Regions from separate parts of the Paenibacillus bovis genome, predicted to be linked through region 2. Evidence: riboswitches for the same ligand, from Rfam matches in the RefSeq annotation. Region 2 holds a riboswitch; each other region holds the start of a gene.

Region 1 (7,737 bases), 2.5 Mb from region 2:
CCGGCCATGGAAGAAAGCGGCGCAGCCCTGGTGAAAAAATACGAATTCGATGCTGCCGAGCATGCGAAATACATCGATAAAATCGAGACTCGTTTCAAAAACCCATATATCCGTGATGAAGTCATCCGTGTCGGCCGTGAGCCACTGCGCAAGCTGGGTCCGGCTGATCGTCTGATCGGTCCTGCCAATATGGCGGCGGAGCTGGGATTGGGTCGTGATCACCTGCTGCAGGGTGCAGCCGCCGCTTTCCTGTACGACAACAATAACGATCCACAGTCTGCCGAACTGCAGGCACGTATCCAGGCAGAAGGCGTGGGTCCTGTAGTGAGTGATGTAACTGGCTTTGCCAAGGATAGCGAAGACTATAACAAAATTATGGCTGCTTACGAGAAATTCAAAAGCCTGAAAGCTTGAGTTAGACGGATAAGCGGCTATCGCTCTGAAAGGAGATTCTGCCACTCCCTCCGGTTAAGCAGGAAAATCCGAATTACCATCTGAAACGGTTGATTTTCTTGCTTAAATGTCGGTCGCTGGCAGAATTCTCTTTTCTCCGCTACGTGCTTGGAGAGTCGTGATGTTATAGGATTTAATGCAGTACATGCATCCGATTATTATTCGATGAACAGAACAAAAGCCCCTACGCATGTAGGGGCTTCTTTTTTTACATATACAATTAAAGTTAAAGCACCGCAAACGGACGCTCTGCCGGCTTGCCGAACAAATAGCCCTGTGCCAGATTGATACCAATACTGCGGCAGAAATCAAATTCCTCGCGCCGCTCGATACCTTCTGCCAGTACGCGGCTGCCGATATCCCAGGTGCGTTCGGCGATATTGCGGATATCCCGCTGCTTTTGCTCGTCCCGGTCGCAACCGTCGATCAGACCACGGTCGATTTTGACATAATCGGGCTTGAGCTTGCCGATCAGCTCGGGCAGAGAGTAGCCGGAACCGACATCATCGAGGGCTACGTTGATTCCATTGCTGCGGTACACATCAAAAATATCCTGCAGCTTGGGCATCTCCATAATATTCTCGGTCTCCACCACTTCAAAAACAAAATCCTGCGGATCAAGCTTTAGACGCTCAATCGCTGCAAACGTATGGCTAAGACAGTATTGCGGATTATAAATCGATGATGGCAAAAAGTTAATAAACCGCTTCACGCCGGCTGGCAGATGAAGCGCACTGGTCTCAATCGCCGAGATTCGCGCTGCACGATCCAAAAAGGAATGCAGACCGGTACGATGGGCGACTTCGAACAGCTTATAAGGCTGAAATCCCGGTCCATCCGGTATCGGACGCAGCAGAAATTCATACGCCATGATCTGCTCCTGCTCATCTACAATCGGCTGCATATGGCTGGTAAACTGCTTTTGCCGAATAATCTCGACAATATCGTGGTGCTGCAGGCGTGTAATCAGCGTCGATAAAGGGAACCATGACGGCTCACCGCCAATATTATCGGTTCCCAGAATACCGATAGACAGATCACTGCCCTGCTCACTCGGAAGCGCTCTGACCCAGTGCAGAATATCCAGCATCTGCTCTCTGGAGTAGTATGAGATGGAGCCAATATCTTCTACTATATAAATGTCATAAGCCTGCTGTCTGATTAACTGCTCAAGAGAAGGAGAAAGCGGGCGCAAAGACACCGTACCTTGATCTTCAATCGGTTGAATAAAACTGCATCCGCTACAATTCATGGAGGTCCTCCTGTTACTAAAATACATTATGCGGGTGTTCACGTTTTTAATCCCTATATATATCGGTTGGTAGAATCCGGATCGTAATACTATTTCTTTACTCTTTCCGAGAAGTTTACCGATTTGGATAAGATATTATTTTACTGGAGTAAATAGGTGAATAAAATAAGCGACATAGTGCGTAAGAATGATACAACATGTGTATATACCCAATTATAGTACTTTTGTAACAGGTATTTAGCCATAAATTAAAATTAATTTAAATTCTCTATTATTATGCGTAAATGAATCATTTCATCTGCCTATTCTCTAAAGCTTTAACTTGTAGATAAACGTAAAAACAGACCACCGGAAATGTTCCGGCAGTCTGTTTTGTCATAGATCCACTTGCCATTAATCTGTATTCATAAAATTAGCTGGCCGGAATCTCCAGTACATCGCCTACCTGCAGACGGGTAGGATCTGTGATTTTGTTGTACTTGGCAAGTTCCTGCCAGGTCACACCGTATTTGATACTAATGCGGTAAAGGTTATCGCCTTTTTGGATTGTGTACGTATCTCCATCTGCTGCCGGAGCTGGCTTAACCGGCTTCACTGGCTTGGCAGGAGCAGTTGGTTTGGCCGGTACTGGTTTGGTTGCAGGAGCAGCCGGTTTGTCCTTGGCTGGTGCTACTGGCTTGGTGCCTGCTGCCGGTGCGGCTGCTTTGGACAGGTCAATTGTATAACTGGCAAATCCGTCTGCACCTTCACCTGCGTAGGCAATCGGCTCACTGGTGCTACCTGCAGCCAGAGATGGTGCTGCTTTCAGGGCATCCTGTGCTTTTGGTGAAGACGTAAAGGTTACTTTGGCATTGCCCTTGATTGGAGCCAGAGACCAGTTGCCGTCGGCTGTCGGATTGATGGTGCCGTTCTCGCGGATATAGTCGATGATTACCTGACGGTTCTCATCCGGGGAAGCCAGAACGATGCGTTTGCCGTCCGGATTCGCCAGCTTGGACGCCGAAGCACGGTAGTTATTCGTTGCTACGATAAATTCCTGTTTTGGATCGATCGGCTTGCCGTTGTACTGCAAGTTGATGATCCGGTTCGCGGATTCATTGACTACGGTACCTTTGGCATCGTATTTCTGCGGCTGGGTCACGTCGATCTGATAGGTTACACCATCGATCACGTCAAAGTTGTACGTCGGGAAGTCCATGTTGATCAGCGGCTGGTCGCCGGACTTGGATGGATCGATCTGGTTGAATTGCCCTGCAGACCATTCCAGCCAGTTTTTCACTTCTGCGCCGTTTACCTTAACGGCGTAGACGGTGTTTGGATACACATACAGGTCGGATACGTTTTTGATCGCAATCGTTCCTGTGGCAATATCCGTGTAGTAGTTCGGGCCGGAGCGTCCGCCTGCCTTGAATGGAGCCCCTGCAGACAGAATAGGCAGTTTCTCATAATCGGTTCCCTGCAGCTTTTGCTCCAAATACCATTTTTGTGCATTGGTTACGATCTGGATGGACGGGTCATCCTGCACCAGCGCAAAATAGCTGGTAATACGGGAAGTCGTTTTGCCTACCGGACCACGTACATATTCCAGCGTCTCTTCATGCTCGTGGTAGACCGCATCCACAACGCTTTGATCGGCTTCTACCAGTGCTTTTTTGGCTTTGGCATCATAAATGGGACGTGCTTCGACTTTGGAGTCGGTTACTTCCCAATCCTCGCCTTTTTGCGTGAGCTGCAGATCGATGATTCCGAGGTGATCTCCCCAGAATCCCGGCTCTACGGAAGGTACGCCATTAATAGTACCTTTTTCCAGATCAACGCCTGTTTTGCCTGCAAAGTCTGCGCTCGGGAATACTTTGTGCGCATGACCGAACATGATTGCGTCAATATCCGGCACCTGGCTCAGATACAGGACAGAGTTCTCCATCAGTTCGGTTTGCGGAATATCTTCAAAGCCGGAGTGCGGAACTGCAACAATGATGTCCGCTCCCTCCGCTTTCATTTGCGGAACGAATTTTTTGGCGGTTTCGATAATATCTTTGGCTACTACTTTACCTGCCAGGTTGGCACTGTCCCACTGCATGATTTGCGGCGGTACAAAGCCGATTACGCCGACTTTGATCGTGTGCTTGGCGCCCTGCTCGTCGGTTACTTCCTTATCGAGGATTTTGTAAGGAGTAAAGTAGTTTTTCTCGCCTTTGCCTGTGCCGTCATCGACATAGATATTGGCATTAATATAAGGGAAATTGGCTCCTTCGATCGCAGTCTTGAGGAAATCGAGACCATAGTTGAACTCGTGGTTCCCAAAGTTGCCGACATCGTAGCCAAATTGGTTCATAGCTTTGTAGACAGGATGTACTTCGCCTTCTTTAAGCGGTTTTACTTTGGCGACATAGTCAGCCAGCGGCGTACCCTGGATCAGGTCACCGTTATCCACCAGTACGCTGTTGGGTGCTTCTGCACGAGCTGCCCGGATCAATGTAGCGGTCTTGTCGTAACCATACTCATCTGTCGGTTTATCCGAATAGTAATCATAGTTCATAATATTGGTGTGAATATCCGTCGTTTCCATGAGGCGAAGCTTGACCGTTGCACCTGATGCAGTCGTATCCGCTGCAAATACCGGTACAGCCGTGATGCCAAACAGCTGCAGCGCTGCAATCGCCGCTACTGTTTTCTTGAGTGTCTTTTTCCCCAGTTTCAAAATTAAAACCCCTCCCGAGTATATTCAGCACGTATACGTTCTCTGATTCATTCAATATAAACGCTTACACTCACCTATGTATAAAAAATATGTAAAGCCGGTATGAAATCTGTATACGGATTTGCGCTACTCGTTACATATTACAGTTCGATATGGGAGTGCAGACGCATAAAAGAGCGAAGTATATAGCTGCATGAGAGAATTTTATACTATAGACTGACATATTTGAAGGGATATTTGATCCAATTTTTAATTTTTTGTAAAAATAGTTACAAAAAAGACGTATATATTACATATATACGTCAGTTATTTTTGCGATTTTTTATCCAAATCCAGCTTTGCCCGGCTACAGTTTAACTACTCTTTATTCCGGTACACAGGATTTTGTATATCCTTATTGACTCCAGCCTGTAGCAGCCTGGTCACCTTTGCGGTGTTTATGCTGCAAATAAGAGTCAAGAATTCGGTCCAGCTGCTCGGATTGATCGATCACCCGGTGATCACGGATTCCATGCTCTTCTGCCATTTGATTCAGTATGCGGCGTTCCTGTTCAATCTGCTGTTCGATCTTTTTCAGGTCCAAGGAAAGCACCTCCTGTAGATTACCCCTTTCACTTCTCGCATTGCCTTATATTTGAAATAGATAAAATTTGTAGTAATACATTGTTTATACCCCAAAATCAGGGGTTTGATCAAGTTCCTACAGTCCCTATTTTATCCTTTTATTGGAAACAAAAAATGACAAAAAATCCGGTGTCCGATTCTGTAGTCTGCCTGCGCATTTTACAAAATTCGTCACCGGATTTTACATCGCTATCCTGAAATTCTTGTTAAGCGAATCGTATCCGTATCGACAAACGAAAGGCGTTTAGCCGTTCCAGGTCTGTTTCTGACCTTCTTTGTCGGTATATTCAATCGTTTGTGGGGTAATATCCAGTACTACATAATCGGGATCATCCGGTCCGGAGAACCAATTTTTGAATTCATCCTTCCAGACACGCTGCTTCAGTTCATCATTTGTCGATACAGCGCAGGTTGCCTCGATTTCGATTACTTCGTTATTGCCGCCTTTTTCGTAACCGAGCAGCAGATAGCAATTCGGATTCTGTTCCAGCTCATCCACTTTTTGCGTTTTGCGGTCGGTAGCCAGATGAATATTCAATCCTTCATTATATACCGCCATATAGCGTACCTTTGGTTTATTGTTCTCCACTGTGCCGAATGCACAAAAACGGTTTTCTTCCAGTGCTTTGACGATAGATTGTTCAACTGATGTTTGACTCATGATCAAGCTCCTTCCGCGATATGGACTTGGATTATTCAATACACCCTGATAACAAGGCGCTGAATTTTAGATAGTACTTAACTTTGAGTGCCTGTATGGATACTTACCCGGTCAGCAGCAAGCTGAACCTTCACCGCTTATCCTATCGTTCCCCGGATGCCTCACTTGCTGGACAGCAGGCAGGCTCTCGTCTATAATTACACCTAGAAAAAGCGCATACGATCTGGGGGAGCTGGGCTAGCCGGCTGAGAGTGTATTCGATCAATACAGACCCTTATACCTGATCTGGATAATGCCAGCGTAGGAAGCGAATCAAGCATTGTATGTGTCCTCATACGATATGCACCTATGTCGTCCCGATCCGGGGCGCTTTTTTTATATACAGAGGAAGAAGGGGTAGAGAAATGAACAAACACTGGAACAAGCTTCTGCCGCTGCTGGCGGTATGCCTGCTGCTCATCACTGCAGGATGCGGAGGCAAAGGAAGCAGTCCGGCCGATAACAGCCAGAGCGCCGAAGGAGCAAACGGCAGTACTCTCAAGGATGTACAGGTCGTGCTGGACTGGACACCGAACACGAACCATACCGGTCTCTATGTGGCTCAGCAGATGGGCTACTACAAGGAAGCCGGATTAAATGTAGAAATTATCACACCGGGACAGGGCGGCGCCGATACAATGGTTGCTTCCGGTAAAGTTCCGTTTGGTATCAGCTATCAGGAAAGCGTGACCCAGGCACGCGTGCAGGGTGTACCGCTCGTCTCGCTAGCCGCTGTGATTCAGCACAACAGTTCGGGCTTTGCTTCACCGGTAGACCGTAACATCAAAACGCCCAAGGATATGGAAGGCAAGTCTTACGGAGCCTGGGGCTCACCGGTCGAGGAAGCCGTGATGAAATCAATCATGACGACCGACGGCGGTGATGTCAGCAAAGTCAAAAGTGTGAATATCGGAGATGCGGACTTTTTTACAGCGGTCAAGAAAGGCATCGACTTTGCCTGGATCTTCTACGGCTGGACCGGTGTCGAAGCCGAGCTGCGCGGTGAACCGCTGAACATGATGTATGTAAAAGATTATTCGCCGAATCTCGATTATTATACGCCGATTATTGTGACCAACGAAAAGCAGATCCAGCAGGACCCGGAACTGGTCAAAGCTTTTATAGCGGCAACAGCCAAAGGATATGAATACGCCATCGCCAACCCGGACAAAGCCGCTGATATTCTGATCAAGGCTGTACCTGATCTCGATCCTGAACTGGTCAAAGCAAGCCAGAAGTGGCTGTCTCCCAAGTATCAGGACGATGCCAAACAGTGGGGAATGCAAAAGCCAGAGATTTGGTCCGGGTATGCCGACTGGATGTATAAGCAGGGTCTGCTCGATGCCAAACTGGACGCTTCCAAAGCATTCACCAATGACTATCTGCCGGCTGCCGGTACCCAGTAAGCTTCCGAGTTATTCCCGGCGTGACCGATGAATAATAGACCGCTCACTGCTCGTCTTTATGATTGATCCTGTCGATTTTATCGAAGACAACCAATCTTATTTTTCACCCAATTCATTTACCCAGGAGGTTATCATGATGGCTACGACTCTACTGAGCATTCAGGTTATTCCCAAAACACCCAACAATGAAAATTCCTATGATTACGTGGATGCCGCTATCGAGGTGATTCAGGCTTCCGGACTGAAATATGAAGTGCACCCACTGGAAACGACGCTGGAAGGCGAGCTTCCACAGCTATTGGAAGTTGTACAGAAGATGCATGAGGCGCTGGTGGAAAAGGGCAGCCCGAGTATCATTTCCCAGATCAAAATCGCGCATAATCCATCCGGCATCAGCATGGACGGACTAACGGAGAAATACCGCTAATGTCCATTAGAGCATGGTGGAAAGGCATATGGCCGCCCTTTGGGGCGGTCGTTTTGTTGCTGGTCATGTGGCAGCTCGCCACTTGCTTTTTCCAGATTGAAGACTGGATTCTGCCAAGTCCCGCCCGTATCGCCCAGGAAGCCGAGAAAAGTTACACCAGTCTGCTCGGGCATA
Region 2 (7,737 bases):
ATTCTCGACCTGGGACGTTATCAGCAAAATGCCAGACTGGAAGAATTTCTGCGTGCAGATATCCCTATTGTAGTTGGATCAGGAGCCGAATGGCGTTACCAGGACGTGCTCAAAATGGCTGCTGATCTGCATCGATACCCGCGGGACAAATGGCATTATTATCTTCCTCTGGCTCCCGCAGATGCTGTATCACGATTACAGCATGAGCTGCATACGGAACAGATATACAGTATTCCATGGCATCCCGATCCATTTGATCATCAGCCTGCTACAGCCTCTATACTGAAAAAAATATTTGGTGAAGACCGTCCCTCTGCAGTAAGGAAACGCAAATTATGGTTTAATCTGCGCTAATCAAAAGGAAAGGAGCAGATCAATGACCACCGTAATGTTCTGGAGTCCCGATAAAGGGAATAGTAGAACATCGTCGCACGCGGCGATTACAGCGATTACTGCTTCTCTGCAATATCGTCTAAAATTATTGCTTTGTCATAATCAATATCGTTATCACAGTGTTGAAGCAGGTCTGCTGAGTACAAGTACAGATACAGATATTTCTGCCGACAATGCTGACAGACGCTCTATACCAGGCATTGATCGGCTGTATTATTCATACAAGTCGGGTATTCTGACTCGCAGTAATGTATCCAGTTATATGATTGCATTGCTCCAGAATCGGCTTGATCTTCTGGCAGGTACTGATAAGGCAGCACCCATTCCGGCAGATGATCTTTTCTGGAAATACATGCTTCATACTGCAGGTCTGTGCTATGATCTGATTCTGTTGGATGCCGGTTCGGGGTTAGAGCAGATGCCCCTGCTTGCAGAAGCTGATCTTGTCATTGTCAATCTGGGTCAGGATCTTGTACAGCTCAATACCTTTTTTCATGAATATGCTCATCATGAAGTAATGCGTTCCAGAGTATGGATTCCTGTATTGGGTGCCTATCAAACGGAATCAGCACTTACCGCTGCCTGGATAGCAAATCAATTTAAAGTAGAACAAGATATATACCGGCTCAATGCTTATCAGGATTTTGAAGATGCATGGAATGCGCAAAATCTGTTTTCTTTTATGAGACATCAATTGATGCTAGATGGTAGCCACGATACATCTGCTCAATCGGCTGAATTTTTGCGACAATCCTTCTTTCTTGCAGCAGCAATTCTCGAACAGCTGGGCGGCATTTCTGTAGTTTCAGGAGCTGTTATCAAATTTCCTGTGCATACATAGTATTTGCTTTATAAGAACAGTTTTGCTAAGATAAATATGCTTAAATTGAATAGCGACAACACACGGGGGAGCCTGTAATGGCTGAGATGGCAGAACTGATTGCCGAACCCTTTGTACCTGATCTGGATTATACCAGCGTAGGGAAGTGGCAGAAGAATAATCTTGGATAATATGGATATATCTACTCTGACAACGCAGGCTGTATAAAGTAATTAATAATAGTACAGCAATCTGCATATTGTATATACAAGGAATCATTATGTATTCCCTGTATATCATGGACGGGATCAGCATCCTTTTGGATCGCAATGTTCCGGAATGTACATGGAGATATAATGAATGATCCAACCAGATTATGCTTCGGCAGGCAGCGATGCAGATCGTCCTGTTATTGTTTATACCAAACAGCCACTTTCCTTTGGAAGGTGGTTTTTTTGCATTATTTTGCAATATACAATGCCAGCTGGCCGCCTTACCATTTGGGAAAACAGAGAAGGTGTTCGTTATTCCGTGATACAGATAGAGATTGGAGATCTGTGGGGGGTGCAAAATGGAGCTGCATGTGGTGAGTACAGGCAATCAGACAGCAGAGAAAATACTTTCAGTTAGCAGGCAGATTTACTCCCAGGTAACAGCGATCCATATCCGGGAAAAGCAGTGGTCGGATAAACAGGTATATGAACTGGTACAAGCCATGTTAAACGCAGGGATACCTGCTGCTGCTATTCGGCTAAATAGCAGGATACAGCTTGCTGCGGAGCTGAAGCTGGGAGGTGCTCATTTAACCGAGCTGCAAAGTTTTGTCCGATCTCTGCCAGAGAAACACGAGGTAAATGTAAATGCACTATCCGGTAATGATCAGACCGGGGCAAGTACCAGCAGACAGAGGAGACAGTATCATGCACCAGCAGCAGATTCAGAGTCTGTATTGGATTTTTGGCAAAAAGAATCTTTTCGGCTGGGGAGATCAGTACACACTGCTGCACAAGCGATTCAGGCAGAACGGGAAGGAATAGATTATGTTTTTTATGGACATATCTATGAGACAGCCTCCAAGCCAGGAGTTCCTGCCCGGGGAGTAGAGCAGCTGCGCCAAATATGTGCTGTCGTAGATATACCTGTTATTGCGATCGGAGGGATACAGCCTCATCATGCAGAGGAACTGATAAGTACGGGAGCAGCCGGTATAGCTGTAATGTCCGGAATCTTTGCTGCAAAGAATCCATTGGAACAGGCTTCAGCTTATGCAGCAGCGTTATCTGCTGCAGCTGCTCGTATCGGCAAGATCGAATCAGGAAGGCAGGAAACGGTATGAGAAGTAATGGTCATTACGATGCAATTGTAGTTGGAGCGGGTGTAATCGGTGCCTCGATCGCTTATGAATTATCGTTAAAAGGCATGAAAGTTGCCCTGATCGAGAAAAATCAGCCAGCTTCCGGTTCGTCCGGAGCGGCTGGAGGTATGCTGGCAGCAGAATCAGAGCATTTTGAAAGTAAAGATCTTCGCAAATGGGCATTGTACAGCCGCTCGCTCTATAACCAGCTCACAGAGCAGCTGTACGAACTAACCGGCATACACTGTGGACTTCGCAGTGAAGGATTTCTGTTACCGATCGATGAGCAGGATCTGAAGCAAAGCCATACTATTCATTCATTGCATACACCGAATCGAAACAATAATGGGAATGAAGAGCATTTGTCCAATACTTCACCACTGGAATGGTGGAACAGACAACGTCTGGCTCTGGAAGAGCCTTATATCCATGCGGAGCAAGGTATGCTCTACAATCCGGCAGAGCAGCAGCTTATCCCTGCATTGCTAAATGAAGCGTTGGTTATGGCTGCTATACGTCTGGGTGCAGTCCTATACCGACAGACCGAGGTGACGCGGTTGCTGCGCGAACACGGTAATCATGGCCGGGTTACAGGTGTAGTGACAGAGCAAGGGATAATGTATGGAGAACGCGTCATTCTGAGTTCCGGAATTGGAAGTGGCAGACTTCTTGAGACCGAAGGGTACCGACTTCCTTTTTTGCCAGTCAAAGGCGAACTGCTGGAAATTCGTACACCATCCTGCTGGCTGAATCATACCATTTATGGCAATCAGATTTATATTATTCCAAAGCAGGGCAATCGTATCTGGATAGGAGCAACCAGCAAGCCTGGCCGAACCGATACCATAGTAGAAGCAGGTGCAGTCCCCGAACTGCTTTTCAAGGCAAGGCAGTATATTCCGGCTATTACCAATGGGGAGCTGGTACGATGCTGGGCGGGCGTACGTCCGGGTACACCCGACGAGCTTCCCTACCTCGGACGACTCGAACCGATACCCGGTGTATGGATGGCTTGTGGACATTATCGCAACGGGATTCTGCTGGCAGCCGGCACCGGACGAATCATGGCTGATGCTGTAGCTGCGGACCAATCCAATATGATTCCGACAAGCTTTTCTCCAGAGCGGGCACTTCAGCCGCTATCTGGACTGCAGGAAAAAGAAGGAGGGACACCGGTATGGAATTGACGATCAATGGAACCAGCCGTACAGTATCACCGGATGTTCAGACCATAGAACAGCTGCTTGAATCGCTACAGCTCGCCGGAAAGCGGGTTATTGTCGAATGGAATGAACGCATTTTGCAAAAAGAAGAGCATGGTACGACGGTAATTGGCAATGGAGATACACTGGAGATTGTACATTTTGTAGGAGGTGGTTGATTTGTTAACTATAGGACAACATTCATTCAAATCAAGATTGCTGCTGGGAACAGGGAAATTCAGTGATTTACAAATACAGACACAGGCAGTGGAGGCTTCGGGAACAGAGGTGCTGACTTTTGCGGTACGAAGACTGAATCTGGATCAGCCGGATGAACCCAATTTTCTGGAACATCTGGATCTGACCCAGTATACATTGCTCCCTAATACGGCTGGTGCACGGACAGCGGAAGAGGCGGTACGTATCGCCAGACTCGCCAGAGCATCGGGATTATGTGATATGATAAAGGTCGAAGTGATCGGAGATGACCAGCTGATTTTGCCGGATCCGCTGGAAACAGTAAAAGCCTGTGAGATTCTGCTGGCAGAAGGCTTTACAGTACTGCCTTATATCTCCGACGATTATATGCTGGCCAAGCGGCTGCAGCAAATAGGCGTTCATGCCGTTATGCCGGGAGCTTCTCCTATAGGTTCCGGACGCGGCATTCTTAATCCTGCGATGCTGGAATGGATTATCGCTGATGCCCGTGTACCTGTTATCGTCGATGCCGGAATTCGCTCTCCGAAAGATGCCGCATATGCGATGGAACTCGGAGCAGATGCAGTTCTCCTCAACAGTGCTGTATCCGGAGCAGATGATCCGGTCAAGATGGCACTGGCAATGAAGCTGGCTGTAGAATCCGGACGACTGGGAAAGGAAGCGGGGATGATTCCGCTGCGCAATTATGCTGTAGCAAGCAGCCCTTCAGAAGGGATGATTACGACTTGAGTCTTGAACATACAAAAGAAGAGACTACTAGCAACACACCTATCAACAGTAACCATAATGCTCATACTGATCATACAGACCAGGTGCAGCATTTATCTGATGTCAATCAACAGGTCGATCCGCATCGTCGCTACTCCAGACAGGAACTGTTTACTCCACTTGGCAAAATAGGTCAGAATCAGCTATCTCAGGCGGCTGTTCTGATTATAGGTGCCGGAGCACTCGGTTCCAGTTCGGCAGAGACGCTAGTGCGAGCTGGTGTTGGCAAAGTCATTATTGCCGATCGGGACTATGTAGAATGGAGCAATTTGCAGCGGCAGCAACTGTTCACAGAAGAAGATGCAGCCAAACGGATGCCAAAAGCCATCGCTGCACGTGATCGGCTAATGCAGATCAATTCCTCTGTCCAAATTGAAGCACATATCGCGGATGTAACAGCAGACGAACTGGGGGAGCTGGCCAAAGGCGTGGACCTGATTATGGATGCTACAGATAATTTCGAGACACGGCTTATGATCAATGATATGTCGCAAAAGTACAATATTCCCTGGATCTACGGTGGATGCGTAGGAAGTTACGGGATTACTTTTACGATTCTGCCGGGTATTACGCCATGTCTGCAGTGTCTGATGGAATCTGCGCCGCTTGGAGGAGATACCTGTGATACATCCGGTATCATTCCACCTGCTGTGCAGATGGTTGTAGCGCATCAGACAACCGAAGCGATCAAGCTGCTCAGCGGTAACCAGGAGCAGCTGCGCGGTACATTATTATCTTTTGATTTGTGGAAAAATGAACAGGTCTCTATCAAAATGAGTGCGGCCCGCAAGCCGGATTGCCCATCCTGTGGAGCTCATCCTACCTATCCGCATCTTAGTCACGAAGGACAGAGCAAATCCGAAGTATTATGCGGCAGAGATACGGTACAGATTCGGCCGGCACATCGTCAAAAGCTGAATCTGCAGCAGACAGCGGAGCGCCTGCAAAAGCTGGATCACTATGAAGTCAGCGTTAATCCATTTTTGTTATCGATGACTATGGAGCAGGGACGACGGATGGTAGTATTTCAGGATGGACGAGTAATGGTACATGGCACCAAAGATATTGCGGAAGCCCGCAGCCTGTATCATCGATATTTCGGATAACTCTATTGAGCTGTTTATTCAAATAAGAGCAAATAAAAGCAAGCCCCATGCCAGCAGACTGGATAACATGGGGCTTGCTTTTTGATATTTATAAAAAATTTAATCGCGGCTCTGGATAATAAGCAATAATCCGCCTTCGATACTGACCGTACCCTGCTCCTCAGCCAGATGATTGCTCACACCGCGTGACTGTCCCATCCGAAGGGTAGCATTTTCCAGAGGATATTGAAAACCTTTGAGATGAATGCCTGTTACTTCCGAGGTCACAGGCAGCAAGGATACATAAGGATAACCCATATTGGAAATAACGGAGGTAGTGGAAGTCAGCGATATGTAATTGTTCATATCCTGGATTGCACAACGTACCTGATGCTGCAATGCACGTACCAGCAGCTGTACATTCGCCAGCGTATGATCAAATCGCGTACCTACCGCGCCAAAAATAAGAATATCATCCATATGTCGTTCCATCGCTGCTTCAAAAGCCGCTTCCGTATCGGACAGATCCTTGTCCACCGGATCAAACACAATCATTTCATCAGAATTTTCTTCAATCCTCCGCAGTTCGGTCATATGATCGGTTAACGAATCAAAGTCACCGATAGCCAGATGTGGACGAATACCATGTTCGATCAAAAACAATGCACCACGATCCGCACCAATAATCAGATCATCCTCGCGAATCTCATTTAAAAAATCAGGATGTAACAGACCGCCTGAGAAGATAAGAGCGCGTTTTGCAGCCATGAAATCTCCTTCTTTCTCTAAGTGAATGAATAATTTTCTCATAATTATTGTCCTATAAACGGTGAGCGGTAAAAATTTCAGTTGCACAATTTTTGCCTGCACCGATACAATAGACGTTGGGAGTCTGCTTACAAGAAGAACTCCCGAAAAGGAAAAAGAGAAGCAATGAATATTGTATGTTGTAAGCGTAAACATTGCCTTTATCCGTTTGAAGCTTCTCTTTTTAATGTAATAAGTAATGACAGATTATGCAGACAGATTACTGAAGGAAATATTTAAGCGCATCCGGAAGTTCCTTTTGCCAGAATCCCCACAAGTGTTTTCCGTCTTTTTCAGCATAACGGACGGTAGCGCCGCGTTCAAGCAGCAAATCGCGTGTTGCACGGTTTAGCTCGACAAAGTCATATACACCGGTGTCGCTCTGGAAATCTCTTTCCTGAAGACCGACGATCATAAATACGTCGAGTGCCGACAGATCCTTCTCGGCAGCAATGATTGTCCGGCTTTCTTCATAATAGGCACCCGATAGACTTATAATCCGGCTGAACATCTCCGGATAGAGCAGGGCGATATGCATGGAGACGCTGCCTCCGAGAGAATCGCCGGCCAGAATACGCTGATCCCGGGTACGTCGTACAGGGTACTTCTGTTCCACATAAGGAATAATTTCTTCGGCAAAACAAGCTGTATACGCTGCAAAACGACTGCCAAAAGGAGCATATTCCTGTGTACGTATTTTGGTATTGACTTCTACGCCTACTATAATGAAAGGCTCGATATTGTCATCGAGTATAAGTTCGTTGGCAAATGTAGCGATTCGGCCAAAATTGAAAAACTCTTCGCCATCCTGACAATATACAACAGGGTAGCTGAGCAGTTCATTATAACCGGGCGGCAGATAGATGCGCAAAGTGCGGGATTCGCCAAGATGGCGACTTTGTATTTCCTCTTTCAGGATCGTTCTTTTCAGGTAACGGGAATCTGTCATAGTGATCACCTTTTCATTAGAATTTTTGCAAAGAATCCAGCAATGGGTTAAGATTAGGTCGTGTGATTTTAAGACACTCTATTTTGAAATGGTTCAACTGTTATACAAAATTAAATAACCTGTTATACATACAACAACAC
Region 3 (7,737 bases), 2.7 Mb from region 2:
CGGGATGATCAGCATTCGCTGGTTGGGCTGACCTGCTACACCAGGCGCCGAACGGCGGCTACTTTTACCTTTCCCTGCCCATTGGTCTATCGACTGATCCGGCTGTTCATCGCGCTGAATCAGCAGCAGCTGCCGGATAACTTCATCATCTTCCCGGCTAAAGCTATGCAGCTCCGGATCATAGGTGAATCGTGCCGAGAATACGTAGCTTCTCCGGCTGCGCACACATTCCAGAAATTCATGAATATGCTGCACAACATAAGGACGCTTCAGTCCTGCTTTCATTTCCAGACCAAGCCGGTATTGTCCATTGCCATAAGCAACAGGTCGGCAGATCCATTCCACCTGCAATGCCGTACGAGTCTCAAAGTAGGTTCTTCGGCCGCCAGGTCGTCTGGGCGGGCTTGTGAACAGACTGAGTAGTTCCTCGGCCAGCTGGTTGTCTTTGCCCTCGTCGGCAGGAACCGGCAGCTTGTCCGGCTCCGGATTGACTGCTGCTCCTACAGAGCCTGCGGTATGCAAAAGCGGCGGCATGCCCAGCTCTCCCGACTCATAGACATGAATCATCACCGCTGCCACATGCTGGCAGTAGGCGGTATAGGAAGCCAGCGATGGGCAGGTACAATGCGCATGTGCCTTGCCTGCTTCATCAAAATGCAAATGCACCTGCTCCTGCTGATTCGCCCGAATCTGCACGCTAGCTTCATATTGTCTCCGATGATCATCGTAACGGGTAAAAGACACCTTTCCCGAACGATAATAAGCCATTCCTTTGTTGTAGGCAGTTTGGCCGCACCATCGCTGAATAGCAGGCAGATTAAATTCAGTACTCATGGGCTTCCTCCTGTCCGGCTGGTTGATTCAGCCTGTTTTGCCGTGCAATAGTTTCCGTTTCAGGATCATCACCACGCCTCATAAATGGGCGGTGATGATCTGTATAGTATCTCCCTGGCGAATCATACCTTCCCGCTCTACCGAGCAGACGATACCGCGACGTTTTTTGGCGGCTGGCATAAACCGGGAAGCCACTCCTGGCTGTTCGAGGATACTTTCTATCATTTTGGCAGGCTTGCGGCAGGGTACATTTTCCCCTTCACAGATCAGACCGGTTCCATCTGGAAATAACAGCCTTGCTCCTGCAGGCAGCAGGGTCAGCTGCTCCAGTCCGCGTATCATCAGATTGGCACCAAGCCACTCCGGCCGTATCTCCGGCAGATTCATACGCTGCGCAATCTCCAGACATTCTTCGTAGGAAACGATACTGATCTGGCGGCGATTCGCAATCATTGTGCCGCGTTTGTATATTTTCTGACGAGCATCTGCACGGCGCAGCAGTCCATAATGCCGATCGCCTGGAATTCCGGCCAGCTCGACCGGAATCTCCGGCAACGCGCGTGTCACAAAGCTGCCTTTTGTATCTGCAACCAACACACTTTCTACGGTAATCGATTGGGTAGATTCTATCCACGAAATGGATGGGTTCTGGCTCATGAAGTTTCTCCTTTGATCGTGACCATAATAGTCCGTTTATCGCTTCTTCGATTATGACATACCCGGCAGACCATTCACCAGACACAACCTCTTTTACAGACAAAAGCCTGTGTGCACCTCAAATCATTGCTGCAGCCCAAATTGCATACGGTTGTTCAACCCTGAAGTGCATAGATATAGTTATGCAAGACCCTTACGGATCGCTCGGCAAAGCAGGGATCTGTTGGTACATGGGCAGCAAAAAGACCTGTTATGAAACAGATCGACCAGAGTATTTATACTGCCTATGCATAGTTAATCTATATTCCTGATACCGGACCGTATCTGCTGGCTTTTCTGGAATATACAGATAAATTAGCCCTATGCGACGTTCCATAATTTCCCACGTATAGGTAAAAGAACTACAACTCGCTCTGTATTTTATACTGGCAGAATCAGGAGGATACCAAATGAATACCCAGGTAAAATCAACAAACGATGCTTGGTCACGAAGTCACTGGATAGAAGCTGCTGTGGATTTGGCAATATCTTTTCCCGGCCTGGTATATCGGGCGGCTGTCTGCGTATTAGCCTGCCTGGTTGGCAGCTGATCGCCTCTAGAAAAGGGGAGAAGATATCCCAGACTATATACGTGTTACCAAATTACATGCCTGTTATCAAACAAAGACCCGTAACCCATAATATGGGCGCCGGGTCTTTGTTCGATTTGTAAACTGATAAATCTACAGTATTTGCTGATCAGGAAACAGGAGGCTTGATCTGCCGAAGTCTTGTCGCAGAACGACGGCGGTAGACGATCGTCAGCAGGATCGCCAGTCCGATAAATCCATACGATACCACACTGGAGAATGCCAGAACTACCGCTGTACTCAGCTCCGCAATCATGAATATTTTGGTCAGTGCTTCCAGTACCAGAATGATCCCCCACATCAGCGTCATATTGCGCATAACGTTCCGGAAATACGGATATTGCCAGTTCTTTTCCCCATCTACATTGGGTGTGAATCGGCTGACCATATGATAAATGAGCGGTCTTCTCATCAATAACGATCCCAGAAACAACGCTCCTACCCCGGCTGTAATAAAGGACTCACGCATCAACAGCAGCTTCTCGCTGCCTCCGAGCAATACCATCACGAGCGACAGAACAAAGGTAAACAGCATAATGCTTCCAAATACATCCAGATTCCGGTGCCGGTACAGATGGATCAGATTATCCAGCAGAGGCACCACGGTCGCAATAGATAGGGCTGTAAGACTGCTCATGTACGGTTTGAGCAGAATATAGATCAACCATGGAATCAATCCATTGATAATCAGGGTCATGATAATGTATTTTCGGCCAGGCATTGCGGACATAGCCCCATCTCCTTTAGTTCAAAAAATCATAAGAATTATGTATACAGGAATTATATATTTAAATTTATGCATAATCATCCCACTTTAAGCTTAGATCGTCTACGTCTATAGACCGAAATAACCCGTAATTCGGCTGCCAACCATACTATATACAATCATTTCCTCAAAATAACAAAAGTTGACAATTATATTCCGATCGACATATAGTGTTAACTGTATCCACTAGGGGCGCCTGTACGGGCTGAGATAAAGCATCTGCTTTGGTCCCTTTGAACCTGATCTGGGTCATGCCAGCGTAGGAAAGTGGTTGAGACTTCGTTGATACGACGATACGGTTTCTGCCGCTTCCTGCCCGGAGGCGGCTTTGTGCTGTCCATGGGAGGAGGCCGGGTAGACGAATCGTCAATCTGCGTATGTACATAGATAGCAGGCAGATCGAAACAGATGGTGAATAGACTACGGAATGTGCATGGAGCGCAGGCAGCAGATGTACCTGTACTCGTTGCGCGGAAGCATTTTGATACTGATTATCGGTCTATTTTGTACCCCCATCCAGGGAGCTAACCTCTCTTTGTCTCCTGCCGGAGCTGGAGCTACACAATCGGCCGCTCTATGCCTGTTGCTGGACGCTTCATCGTACCGCAGATATCTGCTCGCACGGTCTCCTCTTCCCTTTGTGCTTCCATCCCTGTATTAGTACGTCTCCTGGCGGATATCTACATTCGTGAGGAGGTTTTTTATTTATATGACTATTTTTCAGACCCCATTACCCGGCAGCCGTAAAGTATACATTCAGGGTTCACGTGCCGATATTCAGGTACCCGTACGCGAGATTGCTTTATCAGACAGCGAGATTCGCGGAGAGATCGTTCCCAATGGACCGCTGCATATTTATGATTCCAGCGGTCCTTATACCGATCCCGGACAGGAAGTGAATATCCGGCAGGGACTGGCTCCGCTTCGGCAGAACTGGATCGCAGAGCGAATGGATACGGTACACTACGAAGGCCGCCATGTACGTCCCCAGGATAACGGATTCCAGAGCAGTGAGCGCGAAGCCCGGCAGGGTGCCGAACTATTCCCGCAGAATGATCGGCAGCCGAAGGCGGCACTGCCTGGCGCCAATGTGACCCAGCTGCATTATGCACGACAGGGGATTATTACGCCGGAGATGGAGTTTATCGCCCTGCGTGAAGGCATGGAGCCTGAATTTGTCCGCTCCGAAGTGGCTGCCGGACGGGCGGTCATTCCGTCCAATATCAACCACCCCGAGAGTGAGCCGATGATTATCGGTCGTCATTTTCATGTAAAAATCAATGCCAATATCGGCAACTCGGCTGTCGCTTCCTCGATCGAAGAAGAAGTAGAGAAGATGACCTGGGCGATCCGCTGGGGAGCCGATACAATCATGGATCTATCTACCGGCAAAAATATTCATACAACAAGGGAATGGATCATTCGCAATTCACCGGTACCGGTAGGTACGGTTCCTATTTATCAGGCACTGGAAAAGGTCAATGGCCGGGCGGAAGATCTGAGCTGGGAAGTATTCCGTGATACGCTGATCGAGCAGGCCGAGCAAGGTGTGGATTATTTTACGATTCATGCCGGTGTACTGCTGCGCTATATTCCGCTGACAGCCAATCGGGTGACCGGCATTGTCAGTCGGGGCGGATCGATTATGGCAGCATGGTGTCTGGCGCATCATCGGGAGAATTTTCTATATACGCATTTCGAAGAGATTTGCGAAATTATGAAGCGTTATGATATCACTTTCTCCCTCGGTGACGGGCTGCGTCCCGGATCGATTGCGGATGCGAACGACGAAGCCCAGTTTGCGGAGCTGGATACACTCGGTGAGCTGACCCATATCGCCTGGAAGCACGATGTACAGGTAATGATCGAAGGACCGGGGCATGTGCCGATTCATCTGATCAAGGAAAATATGGACCGCCAGCTGGAAGTATGCGACGAAGCGCCCTTTTACACACTGGGTCCGTTAACGACCGATATTGCTCCCGGCTATGACCATATCACCTCCGCGATCGGTGCAGCGATGATCGGCTGGTATGGTACCGCGATGCTCTGCTATGTTACACCCAAGGAGCATCTGGGACTGCCCAATCGCGAGGACGTCAAAGAAGGCGTAATCGCCTACAAAATTGCCGCCCATGCCGCCGACCTCGCCAAAGGCCATCCGCAGGCGCGCAAGCGGGATGATGCCCTGTCGAGAGCACGGTTCGAGTTCCGCTGGCGGGATCAGTTCCACCTCTCTCTCGATCCGGAACGTGCTATGAGTTACCATGACGAGACGCTGCCTGCCGAAGGGGCCAAAAGCGCTCATTTCTGCTCTATGTGTGGTCCCAAATTCTGCAGCATGAAAATTACCCAGGATATCCGTGATCAGTATGGTGATACGCAGGTCGAACAGGCGATGCAGGAAAAGTCGCAGGAATTCAAAGCAGGCGGCAGCCGCATTTACAGTTGAGATAGACTGATTGCCAGAGCAGCAATCAAGTATCGCTACTAGCGTATGATTAATAACGTATTACTAAAATACGGCTAGCACAGTGATTGAGCAGCAATATAGCCAATACGCAGAATACAAGCTATTCATAAATCCTGCCGACATACTACCATACCCGGAAGGAACACTGCCTCCAGTGATCTTTCCGGGTATGTGTATCCTGCTAATATCTATTCAACTCCGTCTGCTATATGAATATGCAATTTTATATTGCGTTTACAAAATAAGGTTTTTCATATGACAAATGGGATATATGATCAATGTATCATATGAATACATATTAGGAGTGTGACGATCTTGAATACCTTTTCCATGAAAAAAGCAGCCCTGTCCCTGGGCGCTGCCGCTGTATTAAGCGTGCCTTTATTTACTATCGGCTTCACTACTGCCGATGCTGCTGCTACGACTGCTGCCAAAAAAGTAACAGCTCCCAAAAATGTCATCCTGTTTATCGGCGATGGTATGGGCGAAGCGAGTCGTAATGCTATCCGCTACGCTACTGTCGGCAAAAATGGCACATTGGAGATGGACAAAATGCCGGTATCCGGCCTTGTACGTACCAGCTCCAGCGACAGTCTGGTGACAGACTCTGCCGCTGCCGCGACGGCTATTGCGACTGGTGTCAAAACGTATAACGGCGCCATCGGCATGGATGCCAAAAAGAAACCGGTAACCACTGTAATGGAACTGGCCAAAAAAGCCGGCATGTCTACAGGTGTCGTAACGACCAGTCAGGTGACAGATGCGACAGGCGCTGCTTTTGGTGCACACGTCGAGAACCGTTCTGCCCAGAGCGATATCGCCAAGCAGTATATTGAGAACAGCAAAATCGACGTTCTGCTCGGCGGCGGCGAAGACTTCTGGTATCCAAAAGGAACCGCTGGTGCTCATCCGGACGCTCCAGCCGAAGATCCGTCAGAAGGCAGCAAAGGCACCCAGGGCAATCTGGTAGAACGCGCCAAAAAGCTGGGCTATGACTACGTAACCGATACTGCCGAGATGAAAGCTTCCAAAAGCGGCAAGCTTCTGGGCCTGTTCGCCAACGAAGAAATGTTCCAGGCACATAACGAGCTGGGCAACAAATACAATCCAACCGTCTCCCTGCCGGACATGACTACCAAAGCACTGGACGTACTGTCCAAAAACAATAAAGGCTTCTTCCTGATGGTAGAAGAAGAAGGCACCGACGAGATGGCGCATGATAACGATGCCGCATTGACGATCAAAGCCGGCCAACAGCTCGACAAAGCCGTCAAAGTCGCCAAAGACTATGCCAAAAAGCACCCTGATACTCTTGTACTCGTAACTGCTGACCACGAGACAGGCGGTATGGTTATCGAGGAAGTCGATGCTGACGATGAGTCTGGTGACGGCGAATCCAAGGAAGATGGACCATTCACGATCGCTGGTTCCAAAGAACAGTTCTATGTGGACTGGACTACAGGCGGACACAGTGCAGTCGATGTAGCACTGACAGCTATGGGCCCGGGCTCCGAAGAATTTACCGGTAACTACCAGAATACAGCTATCCACGACAAACTGGTCAAATTGCTGAAACTCAAGTAATTGCCGCAGCATCGATAGATACACCGGAATCAATCATAGGTATGTAAAAAAGCAGGCTGTCCCTTCGCGGGAAACAGTCTGCTTTTTTAGCGATTCGAAAATAAACCAATTAGTTCTTTTCGATATACGAACGTACAAAATCAGGCTGTTCCTCGCTGAGTATATCTATTACAGCCTGGAATAGATTCGGCGGATATTCTGCAATTCGGTGGCACAGATACAGATACCATTCATGACCGTATGTCAGATAAATGCGTACCGGCTGACCGCGATCCAGTAGACGCCGGCTTAATTCCGGGCGAATACCATATAATAGCTCATACTCTGCATAACGATCTGCTCCGGCAGTCTGCAGTATCTCCAGCATCCGGTCGATCAGTGCTTCATCATGTGTAGCCACTGATACCCGGCAGCCCTGCTGCAGCACATACTCCACCAGTTCCACATAACGCGTATCCAGTGCCTCCGAGCGAGGCATAGAGATCGATTCCGGCTCTTGATAAGCGCCTTTGACGATACGCACCCGGGCACCGGCTGGCAGCTGGGCTACAGCATCTTCCGGCGTCCGGTGCAGCTGGGCCTGCAGCGTAATACCGATATTGTCCGGATACTGCCGGACTGCACGTGTATAGACGGACAGAATACGGTCGGTTTTGGCAGACTCCTCCATACTAATAAACAGCTCTATACCAACCGGCTCTGCCTGCTGGGCAAGTTCCAACAGATGACGCAGCGCCAGTTCCGTGTCCAGCAGCAGCCCGATATGCGACAGATCAAAGGATACCCGGGCACCT

Evidence for each region. Region 2 has a riboswitch for thiamine pyrophosphate ahead of AR543_RS24330 (hypothetical protein). Riboswitches for the same ligand answer to the same signal wherever they lie in the genome.
Region 1: another riboswitch for thiamine pyrophosphate. It lies ahead of AR543_RS04650 (ABC transporter substrate-binding protein); the one in region 2 lies ahead of AR543_RS24330 (hypothetical protein).
Region 3: another riboswitch for thiamine pyrophosphate. It lies ahead of thiC (phosphomethylpyrimidine synthase ThiC); the one in region 2 lies ahead of AR543_RS24330 (hypothetical protein).

The regions. Positions count from the first base shown of each region.
Region 1 is NZ_CP013023.1:1,083,292-1,091,028, reverse strand. Features, by position in the region: gene AR543_RS04675 (mannitol-1-phosphate 5-dehydrogenase) at 1-414, shown strand, start outside; gene AR543_RS04670 (EAL domain-containing protein) at 680-1,705, opposite strand; gene AR543_RS04665 (bifunctional 2',3'-cyclic-nucleotide 2'-phosphodiesterase/3'-nucleotidase) at 2,118-4,406, opposite strand; gene AR543_RS04660 (aspartyl-phosphate phosphatase Spo0E family protein) at 4,801-4,989, opposite strand; gene AR543_RS04655 (pyridoxamine 5'-phosphate oxidase family protein) at 5,275-5,691, opposite strand; TPP riboswitch at 5,907-6,016, shown strand; gene AR543_RS04650 (ABC transporter substrate-binding protein) at 6,096-7,136, shown strand; gene AR543_RS04645 (MTH1187 family thiamine-binding protein) at 7,273-7,563, shown strand; gene AR543_RS04640 (ABC transporter permease) at 7,563-7,737, shown strand, end outside.
Region 2 is NZ_CP013023.1:3,608,491-3,616,227, reverse strand. Features, by position in the region: gene AR543_RS15320 (serine/threonine protein kinase) at 1-354, shown strand, start outside; gene AR543_RS15315 (CpaE/TadZ family protein) at 656-1,234, shown strand; TPP riboswitch at 1,289-1,396, shown strand; gene AR543_RS24330 (hypothetical protein) at 1,574-1,843, shown strand; gene AR543_RS15310 (thiamine phosphate synthase) at 1,785-2,549, shown strand; gene thiO (glycine oxidase ThiO) at 2,546-3,754, shown strand; gene thiS (sulfur carrier protein ThiS) at 3,745-3,948, shown strand; gene AR543_RS15295 (thiazole synthase) at 3,950-4,717, shown strand; gene AR543_RS15290 (MoeB/ThiF family adenylyltransferase) at 4,801-5,862, shown strand; gene AR543_RS15285 (thiamine diphosphokinase) at 5,962-6,609, opposite strand; gene AR543_RS15280 (alpha/beta hydrolase) at 6,869-7,597, opposite strand.
Region 3 is NZ_CP013023.1:936,606-944,342, reverse strand. Features, by position in the region: gene AR543_RS04100 (DEAD/DEAH box helicase) at 1-834, opposite strand, end outside; gene AR543_RS04095 (MOSC domain-containing protein) at 913-1,491, opposite strand; gene AR543_RS04090 (VC0807 family protein) at 2,230-2,850, opposite strand; TPP riboswitch at 3,065-3,169, shown strand; gene thiC (phosphomethylpyrimidine synthase ThiC) at 3,596-5,338, shown strand; gene AR543_RS04080 (alkaline phosphatase) at 5,690-6,943, shown strand; gene AR543_RS04075 (proline dehydrogenase family protein) at 7,053-7,737, opposite strand, start outside.